DNA from 2 places in the Priestia sp. TRM10 genome. Region 2 is predicted to be linked to the other one. Evidence: a T-box and tRNA genes for the amino acid it is inferred to sense, from the RefSeq annotation. Region 2 holds a T-box; the other holds one or more tRNA genes.
The links. The T-box of region 2 lies ahead of ileS (isoleucine--tRNA ligase). A T-box ahead of a tRNA ligase gene usually reads a tRNA of that ligase, here a tRNA-Ile.
Positions count from the first base shown of each region.

Region 1: it has a tRNA-Ile gene. The T-box ahead of ileS (isoleucine--tRNA ligase) is inferred to sense a tRNA for this amino acid. The anticodon was not compared.

Region 1 covers NZ_JBJZOT010000015.1:1,042,160-1,050,553, forward strand. Annotated here, with positions in the region: gene ACK3CR_RS22115 (peptidoglycan D,D-transpeptidase FtsI family protein) at 1-553, opposite strand, end outside; gene ACK3CR_RS22120 (peptidoglycan D,D-transpeptidase FtsI family protein) at 677-2,806, opposite strand; gene ACK3CR_RS22125 (MFS transporter) at 2,926-4,215, opposite strand; gene sodA (superoxide dismutase) at 4,368-4,973, opposite strand; tRNA gene ACK3CR_RS22135 (tRNA-Ser) at 5,182-5,274, opposite strand; tRNA gene ACK3CR_RS22140 (tRNA-Ile) at 5,286-5,362, opposite strand; tRNA gene ACK3CR_RS22145 (tRNA-Met) at 5,387-5,460, opposite strand; tRNA gene ACK3CR_RS22150 (tRNA-Asn) at 5,464-5,538, opposite strand; gene ACK3CR_RS22155 (Na/Pi cotransporter family protein) at 5,668-7,302, opposite strand; gene ACK3CR_RS22160 (Na/Pi cotransporter family protein) at 7,802-8,394, opposite strand, start outside.
Region 2 covers NZ_JBJZOT010000015.1:792,838-801,231, reverse strand. Annotated here, with positions in the region: gene sigG (RNA polymerase sporulation sigma factor SigG) at 100-921, shown strand; gene ACK3CR_RS20805 (YlmC/YmxH family sporulation protein) at 1,033-1,290, shown strand; gene pgeF (peptidoglycan editing factor PgeF) at 1,382-2,212, shown strand; gene ACK3CR_RS20795 (YggS family pyridoxal phosphate-dependent enzyme) at 2,209-2,886, shown strand; gene ACK3CR_RS20790 (cell division protein SepF) at 2,904-3,368, shown strand; gene ACK3CR_RS20785 (YggT family protein) at 3,371-3,631, shown strand; gene ACK3CR_RS20780 (YlmH family RNA-binding protein) at 3,657-4,433, shown strand; gene ACK3CR_RS20775 (DivIVA domain-containing protein) at 4,574-5,083, shown strand; T-box leader at 5,159-5,392, shown strand; gene ileS (isoleucine--tRNA ligase) at 5,468-8,236, shown strand.

The sequences.
Region 1 (8,394 bases), 250 kb from region 2:
TTTTATAGCCGCTGTCCATCTCGCGTTTAATCGCAATAACTTCTTTTTCCCCGGCCGAAATCGTTCCTAACTCTTTTTTCGTAATGCGATCAAGCTGCAGGCTATAGATCTTTTTATCTGTCAGCTCTTTTTTCTCAATTTCACTTTGTGGCACTAATTTTTTCGCTTTGTTTGGATGAATTAAAATCCAATAATCTTTCATATCGCGATCCGTTACTTTGTCTGTTGGCTTGTCAATCCATTTTGCTAGCTTCTTCGCTACCTTTAGCGACTGCTCTGGATCGTTTTTAACACGCGTATATGTAATTGCATTAACTGGTTTGTTATCGACAATAGAGCGATGGTATCGATCATAAATTTTCCCACGCGGAGCGGGATTGCTTACTGTCGAATCTTGATCTGCTTCTGCTTCTCGTTTATATTCTTCTCCTTGAACAATTTGAACGAGACCAAGTCTCAAAATCAAAATGGCAAAAAGGAGAAAAACAACAAAAAACAGAAGATTAACGCGCATTGTAATGTGCGTTCTTTTTCTGCCTTTTTTTCTTTTCATATTTCCCTCTCCTTACTATATAAGACCAAAATAAAAGCACCTTTTAAAAAGGTGCTTTTATATTATATGACTATTATAATCCACTTTTGGTAAATTTTCTATAAAAAGAGGGGTTTTTCTATTTTACTCATCTCCGCTTGATGCTTCGGAGTCTTCACTGTCTACAGCTTGAACGCCGCCTGCTGCATTCAAGTTTTCTTGTTGATCTTTCTCGCCTTCTTCTTTTTTCTCAAAGTAAGCATCTAACGCATCTTTTGCAACTTGTTGACTCATTGTTCCAATATCGCTTGTCGTTCCATATGGTACAACAACCGCAAAGGCTACTTCAGGATTATCGTAAGGTGCATAACCAACAAGCGTATGGTTCTCTGTTTCAGGTGGCTCTGTACCTTCTGGGCGATCTCCTTCTGTATAGAATGACTGAGCTGTACCTGTTTTTCCTGCTGGATTGTATGCTGCATTTTTAAATGTCTTTGCAGCTGTACCAGATGTCATAACACGACGGAAACCATTTTGTACAACATCAATATACTCATCTTTCATAGAAATGCGGTTTAGAATTTCTGGTTCTGATTCATAAAGAATTTTCCCTTCTTTATCTTCATCAACTGTTGCTTCTCGCACTTCTTTTAAAAGCTGCGGCTTCACTCGATAACCGTCATTTGCAATTGTTGACACATATTGAACAAGCTGTAGCGGTGTATATGTGTCATACTGACCAATCCCTAAGTCAAGTGCAAAACCTGGATTATATTTTGTACCTTGATATCCTGTAAATTCATTTTGTAAATCAAGACCTGTTTCAGTCCCAAGACCAAATTGTGAATAGTAATTACGCAGTTGATCAAAAGTTGATTTTGGAATGTTAAGTGAACGTCCAGGCACGTAATTAGCGTCAGCCATAGCCATTACTGTTTTAAACATATAAACGTTTGATGACATCTCTAGAGCTGTTCCTATTCCAATTCGTCCCATATTTTTATAAGATTTTTTAAGAGGAGTTCCTTTAATTTTGATTGGTTCATCTACAAAAGTAGTTCCTGGTTGGATAGCTCCTGAGTCAAGACCTGCTAAAATTGTTGCTCCTTTAACAGTCGAACCCATATTATAAGAGGAAACAAGATTTCCAAGCGCATAGTCTGTTATCTCTTGAACACCTGTTTTCTCATTTTTCTCATAGCGCTTCCCAGCCATTGCTAGAATGTCACCATTACGTGGATCCATCATCATAACAAATGCACGGTCCATATATGGATTTCCACTATGATGAGCCTGAAGACGTTTTGTTAAACTCTCTTCGACTGCTTTTTGCAGTTCCATATCAATCGTTAATACAAGATCGCGGCCGCGTTGCCCTTCCTTGACTAACTCAGTATCTAATATGTCGCCTGCTTCATTATTAATATATTCTACTTGCTCTTTTTGACCGTTTAACAGTTCCTCGTAGCGAGATTCAAGATAGCTTTTCCCAACTTGATCGTTACGACTGTAGTCGCGCGTTAAGTAGTAGTCTAAGCGGTCTTTTGGAAGCCCTTCTTCATCGCTCGTAATATTTCCTAAAAGTGAGCGAAGCAGTCCATCATAAACATAGTTTCGTTTCCAGTATGTTGTTGTATTAACACCTGGAAGGTCAGCTAAATTCTCACTAACGCGAGCATATTCTGCATCTGTTACACCTTCATTTTTAATGTTTTGAGGCGTCATTTTATACCCGCTGTCCATTTCACGCTTGATTGCAATAACTTCCATCTCAGCATCTGAAATAGAGGCAAGATCTTTCTTTGTAATACGTTCAAGCTGAAGATCATAGACTTTATCATCAGCTAACTCTTTTTTCTTAATTTCGCTCTGTGGAACTAGATTTTTGGCTTTTTTCGGGTGAACCATAAGCCAATAATCTTTCATATCTCGTTCTGTTACTTTGTCTGTTGATTTATCAATAAGCTTTGCGAGCTTCTTCGCCACTTTAAGAGACTGTTCAGGGTCATTTTTAAAGCGCGTATACGTAATCGCATTAAGCGGCTTGTTATCAACAATTGAACGATGATACCGATCATAAATCTTGCCCCGGGGAGCTGGGTTACTCACTGTTGAATCCTGTGTTTCTTCTACTTCTCGTTTGTAATCTTCACCTTGGACAATTTGAACAAGACCAAGCCTTAAAATTAAAATTGCAAAAAGAAGAAAAACAACAAAAAACAGGAGGTTAAGTCGCAACGAAATGTGCGTTTTTTTTCTTCTCTTTTTCTTCATCCCTTCACCTTCAATCTCTCGCTATTCCACAAACAAATAAGACACCTATGGAAGGTGCCCTATTAACTGTCTAGTGTTATTTTAATGCAAATAAAGAAAGATTTCTACCGCCAAATTACTCATGCAGGTGACTCTCCATCACCTTCATTTAAAGTTTTTTTGGAAATTGAGGGTTCTTCTTCCTTTATTTTTTCTAAGGGCTTCAATGATACATGACGAACAAAAAAATAAATAGTTGCATGTCCAACGCCAATTATTGCTAAAAGAATTGGCACGCTTTGTTTTTCATCAAAAAAGGTGATGGCCCCGATAAATAAAAGAATTGAGATAATTCGTCCCATATTTAAAAACACATCCCGTACAACGATAAACTCAATTCGCTTTTCTTTAATTCCTTCGGCTCTTCCAATTACATCAAATGTAATCGACATATAAGGAACAAGTAAGAGCGGATATCCGATCGCAATGCAAACAGCATAGCATAACAATTTAACATAAGTTACTTTAAAAATAATTAAAAAGACAGAAGCATATAGCAAAAGTCCACCTGCTAAGATTGACTTGTATCGATGCTTCTTCTTTATAAATCGTGATGCTAAATAATAGCCCACAAAAGCGACGGCAGAATTAACAAGACCAAATGTTCCTAGTGCAAGTTCACTGTTTGTCGTAATAAAAACAAGAACAGAGATAATAAAAATAAAGGTTCCTTCTCGGATTCCTTGGAAAAGGTGTGCATATAAAATAAGACGCCAGTTTCGATTCTTTTTTCGTTCCGCAAGTACTTCTTTAAAGCGATAATTCCCTTCTGCTTCTCTCCTTTGAAGAAAAAAACTTAACACAACAGCGCTGAGGAATAAAAATAAAGAAGTAAAAAAGATAATTTTATATCCCGTCATTTTAATGAAAGACGAGATAATCAATCCTGCTACAATGGGACCAATCATTCCTGCGAACGAATTCAATATGCCCATAAATCCGTTAAAAAAATCTCTTGTTTCAGGTTCTGTAATCTCAAATGTTAATACATCAAAAGCAAGCCAGTAAAATCCATAGCCAATTCCAAGTAAAGCTCCTAAGAGTAAAAGGAGCGATGAAGCATTGTTTCCAACAAGTAAGACCGTAATATAAAAGACTGCTAAAAATGATACTCCTAGTCTTAAGACAATAACTCGATCCACTTTCTTAGCAAGCTTCCCTGCTACAACAAATGTCAAAGGATGAAAAATCACAATGGCTAAGTTGTAGAGAGCAAGATCCAAAAACTGCCCTGATTGCTTCCATAAATAGACGTTTACAAACGTATTGGATAATGATATTGCAAGTGAATAAAGAGCTCCAACCGTTAAAAGAAGCAAAAGATCTTTCGTAACTTCAACATCCCCAAACACTTTTTTCAAAACTGCCATACGTAAAACTCCTTTTCTCTTCTACCCCTAGTTTGGCAAAAGATAAAAGAGTTATACTACATAATGTAATTTTGAACAAAGGAATATAACTTCTCTAATAAAAAGGCTCAGAGACATGTTGTCTCCGAGCCTTTTTATTAGAAGCGTTTCTCTTATTTTGCTGCTTCGTAGCGTTTTGATACTTCGTCCCAGTTTACAACATTCCAGAATGCTGAAATGTAGTCTGGACGACGGTTTTGGTAGTTTAAGTAGTAAGCATGCTCCCAAACATCTAAGCCTAGGACAGGTGTTTTACCTTCCATAAGCGGTGAATCTTGGTTTGGAGTGCTTGTAATTGCAACTTCGCCGTTGTCTACAACAAGCCAAGCCCAACCAGAACCGAAGCGGCCTGCTGCAGCTGCTGCGAATTCTTCTTGGAATTTCTCGTAGCTTCCAAATTTTTTGTTGATTGCATCTGCTAATTCGCCAGTTGGCTCACCGCCACCTTCTGGTGAAAGGAGTGTCCAGAAAAGGCTATGGTTAGCATGTCCACCACCGTTGTTGCGTACAGCTGTACGAATGTTTTCAGGTACAGCGTCTAAGTTTGATACTAGTTCTTCAATGCTTTTAGCTTCAAGATCAGTACCTTTGATTGCATCGTTTAACTTAGTTACATATGTGTTGTGGTGTTTCGTATGGTGAATGTTCATTGTTTCCTTGTCGATATGTGGTTCAAGTGCGTCATACGCGTAAGGTAATTGTGGTAATTCATGTGCCATGAAAAATTCCTCCTTTAGAATATGTAAAATTTGTGGTAGCAAAAATTGCTCCGTTAGCTTTAGAATAGCAAATATACCCTATTGTTTCAATTAAAATGATTTTCTTCTTGCTGAAACAACGAGTTTATATTTACCTTTTACCCGATTTTTATACGATTAAACAAAAAAAGTTTTCTGCTTAGCAGAAAACTTGTTAATGTTATATGTATGGAGGAGGAAGGGGGATTCGAACCCCCGCGGGTTTTGACACCCCTGTCGGTTTTCAAGACCGATCCCTTCAGCCGGACTTGGGTATTCCTCCACCTGAAATTATGGTGGACCCTGCAGGACTCGAACCTGCGACCGGACGGTTATGAGCCGTCTGCTCTAACCAGCTGAGCTAAGGGTCCATTATGAATATTATAATAAAACAATAGCGGCGGAGGGGATCGAACCCCCGACCTCACGGGTATGAACCGTACGCTCTAGCCAGCTGAGCTACACCGCCAAATGGCTCCACAGGTAGGATTCGAACCTACGACCGATCGGTTAACAGCCGATAGCTCTACCACTGAGCTACTGTGGAACATTAAATAGGACAATATCTAATTTATCATCAAGACAAGCTTTTGTCAATCGTTTTCTAAGAAAAAAAATAAAGTTAAAGTTAAGGATGATAGCTTTCTATTTTCCATTCAACTCTCACCCTTAACAATTAAGAATTGTTTTGTTCTAAAATATGCTGAGATAGTTTTTCAGCATAGTCTCCAATTCGCTCCAAATTATTAATAATATCCACAAATAAGATACTAGCTGCTCCTGAACATTCTCCTTCATTCAAACGTAGAATATGCTTTTTGCGCAGTACCCTTTCCATTCGATCAATCCGATCTTCAATTTCAAGAACGCCGCGGGCGCTTTTTATGTTTTTACTTTCCAAAGCTTTTATTGTTTCAGAAAGGGCTTTTGAAGTACTTTGGAACATTTCTTCTAAATCTGAAGAAGCCTCATTTGTAAAAAAGACTTTATTAGCCAGTTGATAATCCACAAATTCCGTAATATTCTCACAATGAGCTCCTATTCTTTTTAAATAATGCACTTCTTCTTGGAGTCTAAAGTAATCTTCACTCTCAAGCGTTGATAAAGCATTCTCAGATAACAGGAGAAAATACGCTTTTATTTTCCTTTCCTTGCTTTCTAATATTTCCATTAGATTTGCGACTTCTTGAGCATGTATACGATCTCTCGTACTTAAATAGCTGTAAGCTTGTACAAAGTTTTTTAATAAAAGATGACTCATTTCAATAATTTCTTTTTGTACTTGACTCAAGGCAACTGTTGGGGCTTGCTCAATAAACTGTCTATCAAGATATCCCTGATTTTGAGTTGCAAAGGTATTTCTTTCTGGAAAAGCTTTTGTAACTAAATATACGAGTGCACCTACAAATGGGAGCCAAAGAAGTGAGTTAAAAATATTAAAGACAGCGTGAGCAACAGCAATTGTAATTGCTCCATTGAGGTGAAAAGAAACTTGAACAACAGATATAAATGCTGTAAAAACAGGAAGAAATGCTAAAAAAACAATCGTCCCTGACACATTTAATAAGACATGCGTTAAAGCTGCCCTTTTAGCAAGTACAGAGGCACTTAAAGAAGCTAAAACGACCGTCACTGTTGTCCCAATATTTGCACCAAATAAAACAGGGAGTGCCGCTGTTAAGCTAATAGAATCCTGCTTATACAACTCTTGCAAAACCCCAATTGAAACACTTGACTTTTGGACAACTGCAGTAAAAATTGTCCCCATACTTACTCCAAAAAAAGGATTGTTCCCCATATTTAAAATAAATTCTTGAAATATGTCTAACGAAACAATCTCTCTCATACCATCTCCCATAAGCTCTAAGCCTAGAAATAAAGCCCCAAATCCAAAAATAACTTGGCCTATATAATGAACTTTTTTACTGTAAAAAAATACAATAAGCATCGAGCCAACGGCTAGTGCAGGAAGAAAATAAGAGCTAAAATTGATACCAATAATGAAAGCTGTTAGCGTTGTACCAATGTTTGCTCCCATTATAACGCCAATAGCTTGTCTTAATGTCATAAATCTTGCACTTACTAAACCAAGCACAATAATAATCATTCCAGAACTGCTTTGAACAAGAATTGTTGAAATCATTCCGGCAAAAACACCGATAATAGGATTGCTCGTAAACGTATCAATAATTTTCCTGAGCCTCTCCCCTGTTGATTTCTGTAATCCTTCTCCTAAATATGTAATCGCAAATACAAAGAGGCCAAGACCTCCAATAAATTCAAAAATTTGCTTCTGGAGCGTTACATCCACCGCTTCCCCTCCTTTAGCATCATGATGCTTTCCCTTTGTTCTCCGATAGAAGGACTTATTTATAAGTATGGACGATAATATACTTAAAAGACAACAATATCTTTATGTTTTTATCTAATCCTTTCTTGTTTTGTTTTATTTAATAGCCTTTTGCTATAAAGGAGATAATACAAATATGGATTCGCAATAACATTAATTCGCCATTATAATAGTTATAAAGACGTTGTAAAATACTTATTCAACAATTGCTCTTCTATACCTTAAACATGGTTGAAGCTAGCACCACTCCTATATAATTGTTAATATCTATTGTTTTGCAAAAGTATTAAAAAAGACGTTTTCTCCTCCTATAAATTCCTTTTTAACATTTTAAGTATTGTGTTGCCAGAATATCACTCCTTCAAAACCTCTCCTTGCTTTAATAGATAAAGATAAATGTTAACATAAAGATAAAATAACCGTAGGCATAAATCTATGCCTACGGTTATTTTCATTCATACTAACTATAATTACGTACTTTATCTTCTCCTTCGCCTAAAACAGCTTCAGCAATGTTCACAGCGTGATCACCGATTCGTTCAAAATTACTAATGATATCTACAAAGACAATCCCTGCTGCACCTGAACATTTACGTTCATTCAAACGTAAGATATGTTTTTTCCGCAATGCTCGTTCCATAAGGTCAATCTTATGTTCCTTTTCTAACACTTCTCGGGCACTATTCAAGTCCTTATGTTCGAGAGCGTAGACTGCTTGTTTTACTGCCCTTAAAGTAAGAGAGAACATCTCTTCTAAATCTGCTGAAGCATCATCTGTAATTCTTACTTTATTTGCTAACTGATAATCAATAAGTTCATTGATATTCTCAAAATGGTCACCAATTCGTTCAATATCACGAACAGAATCTAGAAGCATAGAATGTTCTTCACTTTCTCCTGGTGACAGCGAACTCGCTGATAGCAAAACAAGATAATCCGTAATTTTCCGATCAAGATTATTAATCGCGTCTTCAATTTGAACAGCTATATCAAAATGTTTTCTTTGCTTTGTTTTCATATACTGTCCAGTTTCTTCTACGCCCGTTGTGGCAA
Region 2 (8,394 bases):
TTAGAAATAAAAACAGTGAAACGTATATATAATGCCCTTTTGCTCTTTGTTCTCATTTTTCGTGGCATCCCTACGTGCATATTTTTTCCTTTCAAGGAGATACTGAATTTTGAACATCATCTCCTGATAGGAGGGTCACCATTGGCAAGAAACAAAGTAGAAATATGCGGCGTTGATACTGCAAAACTACCTGTACTAAAAAATGAAGAAATGCGCAAGCTTTTTAAAAGCATGCAAAGCGGTGATACTAGCGCTAGAGAAACGCTCGTAAACGGAAATTTGCGTCTTGTGCTAAGCGTCATTCAACGGTTTAATAATCGTGGTGAATATGTCGACGATTTGTTTCAAGTTGGATGCATCGGTCTCATGAAATCTATTGATAATTTTGATCTTAGCCAAAACGTTAAGTTTTCCACATATGCCGTACCGATGATTATCGGGGAGATTCGTCGCTACTTGCGCGATAACAATCCGATACGGGTTTCAAGATCACTGCGTGATATTGCGTATAAAGCGTTGCAAGTGAGAGAGAAAATCATTGGTGAAACTTCTAAAGAACCAACAGCAGAAGAAATTGCAAAAGTGCTCGATGTTTCACACGAAGAAATTGTTTTTGCCCTTGACGCGATTCAAGATCCTGTCTCGCTATTTGAGCCAATTTATAACGATGGGGGCGACCCAATCTATGTAATGGATCAACTTAGTGATGACCGTAATAAAGATACAAGCTGGATTGAAGAAATTGCCCTTAAAGAAGGAATGAGAAGATTAAACGAGCGTGAAAAATTGATTTTGCGCAAGCGGTTTTTTCAAGGGAAAACTCAAATGGAAGTTGCTGAGGAAATTGGGATCTCACAAGCTCAAGTTTCAAGGCTCGAAAAAGCAGCTATTAAACAAATGAACAAAAATATTCAGAACTAAGTGCAAAAAAGCGGTTAAGACTAGTCTTAACCGCTTTTTTTATCGGATTAACTTCTGTTTTTACAACGCGTCCCATATATATAGTAAAAAGTGTATAAAGGGGAGAAAGAGATGATTCGAATCTCAGAATTTCAGGCAAAAGACGTTGTGAACGTATCAGATGGGAAGCGGTTAGGGAACATTGGGGATGTGGATATTGACGTTTCAACAGGAAAAATCTATTCGATTATTATTCAAGGTTCAAATCGAATGTTAAGTATGTTTACAAAAGAAGAGGAAATTGTTATTCCATGGCGAAGTATAGTAAAAATTGGCTCAGATGTTATTTTAGTTCGCTATAAAAAAGCCTCTGAATTTCCTAGTGAATAGAGCACACTTTTTAGTCAACAGATGATAACAAACTGTGTTACAATGAGAAAAAGCTATGCTTATAATAAGGGGAAGTGTGGATTGATAATAAATGGAACCGTTTGTAAAAAGTAAGAAAGAAACCCTTTTATCGTTAGAGCCGTGGGAAAGTAAGTATGCCAACTTAACGGCTGGATTTACAACAAAAAAGGGTGGAGTAAGTTCTCCCCCTTATGAGAGCTTAAATCTTGGTCTACATGTGAATGATAGTGCAAAAGACGTTGTTGAAAATCGTCATATTGTAGCAGAACAATTGTCATTTCCACTCGAAAGCTGGGTATGTGCAGAACAAGTTCATGGCACAAATATTCAGAAAGTAACGATGAATGATAAAGGTAAAGGAACACAAAGCTACAGTGATGGCATCGCAAAATGTGATGGTATTTATACAACAGATCCATCAGTTTTACTTTCGCTTTGTTTCGCAGACTGTGTGCCGCTATATTTTATAGCTCCGAATTATCACTGTATTGGTCTTGCTCATGCAGGATGGCGTGGCACAGTTGGAAACATTGCAGGAGAGATGATTTCCGCTTTTAAAAGTGAAGGAATACGAGAGAGTGAGACTTTTGTTACTATCGGACCATCAATTGGCGAATGTTGCTATATTGTAAATGATGAAGTTATTGATTTAGTAAAAACGGTGCTAGATGATAGGTCAGGAAGTGCGTATAATGAAGTTGAAAAAGGTCAGTATACACTGAACTTGCAAAAAGTGAACAAGCATCTGCTTTTACAAGCAGGAATTGCAGAAGAAAATATTCTTCTTTCCTCACGCTGTACAAGCTGTGAAAGTGAAACATTTTTTTCACATCGCCGTAATGAAGGAAAAACAGGAAGAATGTTTAGTTTTATTGGATATAAGGAGAGTGTCAACCTGTGAACGTTGCACAAAATGCCGCACATATACATAGCAAAATAAAGGCAGCGTGTGAGCGCGCTAATCGTAACATTGACGAAGTAAAACTCGTTGCTGTGACAAAGTATGTTTCAAAAGAAACAGCTCAAAAAGCGTTAGACGCTGGCGTGGTTCATTTAGGAGAAAACCGCAATGAAGGATTTCTGGACAAATATGAGACGCTTGGTGAAGAAGCTGTCTGGCACTTTATTGGTTCTCTGCAGACGCGTAAAGTGAGAGATGTTATTAATAAAATCGATTATCTTCACTCTTTGGATCGTTTGTCTCTTGCGAAAGAAATAGAAAAACGAGCGGAACACCCTGTAAAATGTTTTATTCAAGTCAATGTATCAAATGAGGAAACAAAGCACGGTTTAAAAAAAGAAGAGGTTATTCCATTCGTGCAAAAGCTGTCAGACTTTCAAAATATTGAAGTGATAGGCCTCATGACAATGGCTCCGCACATTGAAGATCAAGAGAAGCTAAGACACTACTTTTATGAACTTCGACTGTTAAAAGAAAAAATTACAGCTCTAAATCTTCCATCCGCACCTTGCACAGAGCTATCAATGGGCATGAGCAATGACTATGAGATAGCTGTTGAAGAAGGCGCAACTTTTGTTCGTATCGGAACCTCGCTTGTTGGAAAAGAATTTTAAGAAGGAGAGGTAGAACAATGGGAATGAAAAGTAAGTTCAAAAACTTTTTTGCTCTTGAAGAAGATGAATATGTAGAGGAAGAATATGAGCAAAGAAGATATGAAGAGGAACCAAGGGAGCAAGAGCCAAGAGAGATGAAACAGCAAACGCAAACTCAAAACCAAAATCAAAATGTTATCAGTCTTCAAAGCGTACAAAAATCTTCAAAAGTGGTGCTTTTTGAGCCAAGAATGTATGCAGAAGCACAGGATATTACAGATCATTTAAAAAATCGAAAAGCAGTTGTAGTAAACTTGCAGCGCATTTCCCGCGATCAAGGCGTGCGCATTGTAGACTTTTTAAGTGGAACAGTTTATGCATTAGGCGGAGATATTCAAAAAGTAGGAACGAATATTTTCCTATGTACACCAGACAACGTTGACGTTACAGGAGCAATTAGTGACGTAGGTGAAGAACAAGTAACCAATAATAAGAGGTGGTAGCTCTGTTAATATTAAATATTTTAGATAATGTGATTCAAATCTACACATGGGCTTTAATCATTTATGTATTAATGTCATGGGTTCCTAATTTGAGAGAAAATGCCATTGGTCAGTTTTTAGGGCGCATTTGTGAGCCATATTTAGAAGTGTTTAGACGCATCATTCCACCGCTTGGAATGATTGATATTTCACCAATTGTAGCGTTTTTCGTTCTAAATTTAGCTCGCATTGGATTGCACCAAGTGTTTATGATGTTTTTATAAATTTTAAAGCAAGCAGAGTGGTATAATGACAGAACTTTATCAGCATTTCAGAAAAGAAGAGCACGAGTTCGTTGACGCTGTGTTAGAGTGGCAAGGGCAAGTATTAAATCAATATAGCCCAAAGCTCACAGACTTTTTAGATCCCCGTGAACAGGATATTGTGCATACACTTATCGGAAGTGAAGGGGACGTAAAAGTTTCTTTTTTTGGTGGCTATGAAGGGGCAGAAAGAAAGCGTGCTCTTTTATTTCCAAGCTATTATGAGCCAAGTGAAGAAGACTATGAGCTTGAACTTTTTGAAGTCAAGTACGCGTCAAAGTTTGTTACACTAGAGCATCGGCACGTACTTGGCACTCTAATGTCTGTTGGCCTTAGACGTTCAAAGTATGGAGATATTATTGCTGGAGAAGAGCGGATTCAGTTTATTGTAGCTCGGGAGATGTCTTCCTTTGTGAAAATGAACATTTCAAAAATGGGAAAAACGTCTGTATCGTTACAAACCAAACCGCTAAACAGTGTAATGGACAATAAAGAAGAATTAGAACTGAAAGAAACGACAGTTTCATCACTTCGCCTTGATGCGGTTCTTTCGTCCATCCACAACATATCTCGGCAAAAAGTTCAAACTCTTATTAATGGTGGACATGCTAAAGTGAACTGGAAAACACTTGAACAACCTTCTTTTGAATGTAATGAAGGAGATACTCTTTCTTTAAAAGGGCATGGACGAGCTCGTGTTGTTAGCATTAACGGAAAGACAAAGAAAGAAAAATGGCGAATAACGGTTGGTAAACTAAAATAATTGTTAAATAAGGCAGGAATGTGATGTAAAATGTTGAATATGACAATGTGTAGTTTAGATAGCCTTATTTGGTAACAGCGAAAACGCTGTAGTGAAATATACAAATTTAACTATGAACTTAATTGATGGAGGTGGCTCTTGTGCCTTTAACACCTTTAGATATTCACAATAAAGAATTCAACAGAGGATTTCGTGGATATGATGAAGACGAAGTAAACGAATTTTTAGATCAAATTATTAAAGACTATGAGCAAGTTATTCGAGAGAAAAAAGAAATTGAAGAACGAGTTCATGAACTAACAGAAAAGCTTGGTCATTTTACAAACATTGAAGAAACGCTAAACAAATCAATTTTAATTGCGCAGGAAACAGCAGAAGACGTTAAACGCAATGCTCAAAAAGAAGGAAAGCTTATCATTAAAGAAGCAGAGAAAAATGCGGATCGTATTATTAATGAGTCTCTAGCTAAATCTCGCAAAATTATGCTTGATATTGAAGAGCTGAAAAAACAATCAAAAGTATATCGTACAAGATTCCGTATGCTTATTGAAGCACAGCTTGAGATGCTGGATAATGATGACTGGGATCATATGATGGATTACCAAATGGTTGCAGCTGGTGAGGATGTTGACGGAGAGAAAGGCGAATAACGCCCTTTCTTATGAAGAAATCTTGACATCTCAAGGAGAATTATCATATAATACTCAATAAAATGCTCGATTACCCTACAGACGAAGAAAGGGACAGTAATTTCTTTTCAATTATGATCAAGCGAGTCAGGGATGGTGCAAGCCTGATATCAAAAAAGAAATGAACATCACCCTGGAGTTCCATGTTGAACTTATAGTAAACAATGGCGTTTCATTCGCGTTAAGAATGTGAAAGAGGATGAGCTGACTTTTTTCTATCGTCAACGAATCAATTAGGGTGGTACCGCGGGAAACCTTCTCGCCCCTTCATGGGGATGAGTTGGTTTCTTTTTTTATGCCGTAACGAGCGTTTATAGGAAATGACTAGAAGGTGGAGGTAAGGAAATGGAATATAAACAAACGCTTTTAATGCCGAAAACAGAGTTTCCAATGCGTGGTAATCTTCCAAAACGCGAGCCGGAAATGCAGAAGAAATGGGAAGAAATGAGTATTTACGAAAAAGTACAGGAACGTACAAAAGGTCGTCCGTTCTTCGTTTTACATGATGGACCTCCATATGCAAACGGAGATATTCATATGGGGCATGCGTTAAATAAAGTATTAAAAGACTTTATTGTACGCTATAAATCAATGGCGGGTTTCCACGCTCCATACGTACCTGGTTGGGATACGCACGGTTTACCAATTGAGACAGCTCTAACGAAAAAAGGTGTAAATCGTAAAGAGATGAGCATTGCTGAGTTCCGCAAGCTTTGTGAAGAATATGCTTGGCAGCAAATCGATGGACAGCGTGAACAATTTAAAGCACTTGGGGTTCGCGGTGATTGGGAAAATCCATATGTAACGCTTGAGCCGCAGTATGAAGCACAGCAAATTCGTGTTTTCGGTGAAATGGCGAAAAAAGGCTACATTTATAAAGGTCTTAAGCCTGTATACTGGTCTCCTTCAAGTGAATCAGCACTAGCGGAAGCAGAAATCGAATATCAAGACAAACGTTCCCCATCTATCTATGTCGCTTTTGATGTAAAAGACGGAAAAGGCGTTCTAACAGATGAGAAGTTTGTCATCTGGACAACAACTCCTTGGACAATGCCAGCTAACCTTGGAATTTCAGTTCACCCAGCGCTTGAGTACAGCATTGTTGAAGCAAATGGTAGCAAATATGTTATTGCTTCAGACCTTGTTGAATCGTTTACAAAAGAAGTAGAGTGGGATGAGTACAAAGTTGTGCGCACTCTAAAAGGAACAGAGCTTGAAAACATCACTGCTGCACATCCACTATATGGCCGTGATTCCCTCATCATGCTAGGTGAGCACGTGACAACTGATGCTGGTACTGGATGCGTTCATACAGCACCAGGACACGGGGAAGATGACTTTATCGTAAGTCAAAAATACGGACTTGAAGTACTATGCCCTGTTGATGCAAAAGGGGTTATGACAGAAGAAGCAGGCGAGTTTGCTGGATTATTCTATGATAAAGCGAACAAACCAATCGTTGATAAACTTGAAGAAGTTGGAGCACTCGTAAAATTATCGTTCATTACCCACTCATATCCGCATGACTGGCGTACGAAGAAACCAACAATCTTTAGAGCAACGGCACAATGGTTTGCATCAATTAAAGACTTCCGCAGCGAATTACTAGATGCAATTAAAGAAACAGAATGGACGCCAAAATGGGGAGAAACCCGTCTTCATAACATGGTGCGTGACCGTGGTGACTGGTGTATTTCTCGTCAGCGTGCATGGGGTGTTCCAATTCCTGTGTTCTACGCAGAAAACGGTGACTCTATTATTACCGATGAAACAATTGAACACGTATCAAACTTATTTAGAGAACATGGTTCAAATGTATGGTTTGAACGTACAGCAAAAGAACTTCTGCCAGAAGGATTTACACACCCAGGAAGCCCGAACGGTGAATTTACAAAAGAACAAGATATCATGGACGTTTGGTTTGACTCAGGTTCATCACATCAAGCTGTTCTTGAAGAAAGAGAAGACCTTGTGCGCCCAGCAGACCTTTACTTAGAAGGTTCTGACCAGTATCGCGGTTGGTTCAACTCATCTCTTTCAACAGCTGTTGCTGTAACAGGAAAAGCTCCATATAAAGGCGTATTAAGCCACGGATTTGCTCTAGATGGTCAAGGACGTAAAATGAGTAAATCAATCGGAAACGTTGTTGTTCCTGCAAAAGTCATGAAGCAGCTTGGAGCAGATATTCTCCGCCTATGGGTTGCATCTGTTGACTATCAAGCAGACGTACGCGTTTCAGATGAGATTCTAAAACAAGTTGCTGAAGTATATCGTAAAATCCGCAATACGTTCCGCTTCCTTTTAGGAAACTTAGCAGACTTTAATCCAAGTGAACATCGCGTTGAGATGGAAAACTTGCGTGAAGTTGATCGCTACATGATGGCGAAATTAAATGAGCTCATCAAAAACGTAAAAGCAGGCTACGATAACTATGAATTTGCTTCTGTTTACCAAGCTGTTCATAACTTCTGCACAATTGATATGAGCTCATTCTACCTAGATTTTGCAAAAGATATTCTTTATATTGAAGAAGAAAGCAGCCATAATCGTCGTGCAATTCAAACCGTTCTGTATGATTCTCTTGTTGCTCTAACAAAACTTGTATCTCCAATTTTAGCTCATACAGCTGACGAAGTGTGGGCACATATCCCAGCTGTGGAAGAAGAAAGCGTACAGCTAACAGATATGCCAGAAGAGTTTGTTGTACAAGGTGCAGAGGAGCTTTTAACAAAATGGAGCAGTTTCTTAACGCTTCGTGATGATGTGTTAAAAGCACTTGAAGTAGCTCGTAATGAAAAAGTGATTGGTAAATCATTAACAGCTAAAGTAACACTATATCCAAGCGAAACAACAAAAGAGCTTCTTTCTTCTATTAAAGAAGACTTGAAACAAATTTTCATCGTTTCAGATCTTGAGATTGCTGGAAATAAAGACGAAGCTCCTGAAAATGCAGCTCGTTTTGATGAAGTAGCGATCACAGTAGAAAAAGCCGAAGGTGAAACATGCGAACGCTGCTGGACAGTGACAAAAGAAGTTGGAGAAAACAAAAATCATCCAACACTTTGCACACGCTGCGCAAGCATTGTAGACAATATGGAAATTAAAGAAGCATAATGATAAAAAACCTCCGTTTCTATGCGGAGGTTTTTTTATGGATAAAAGGCTTTTTTTACTGTCTTTAAGGAAAAAGTTGTGTTGCACATTTTACGTCCCAACCGGTCACACTATAACTACTCTTAACAACAACTTTAACAGCAGGGATGGGGGATAGC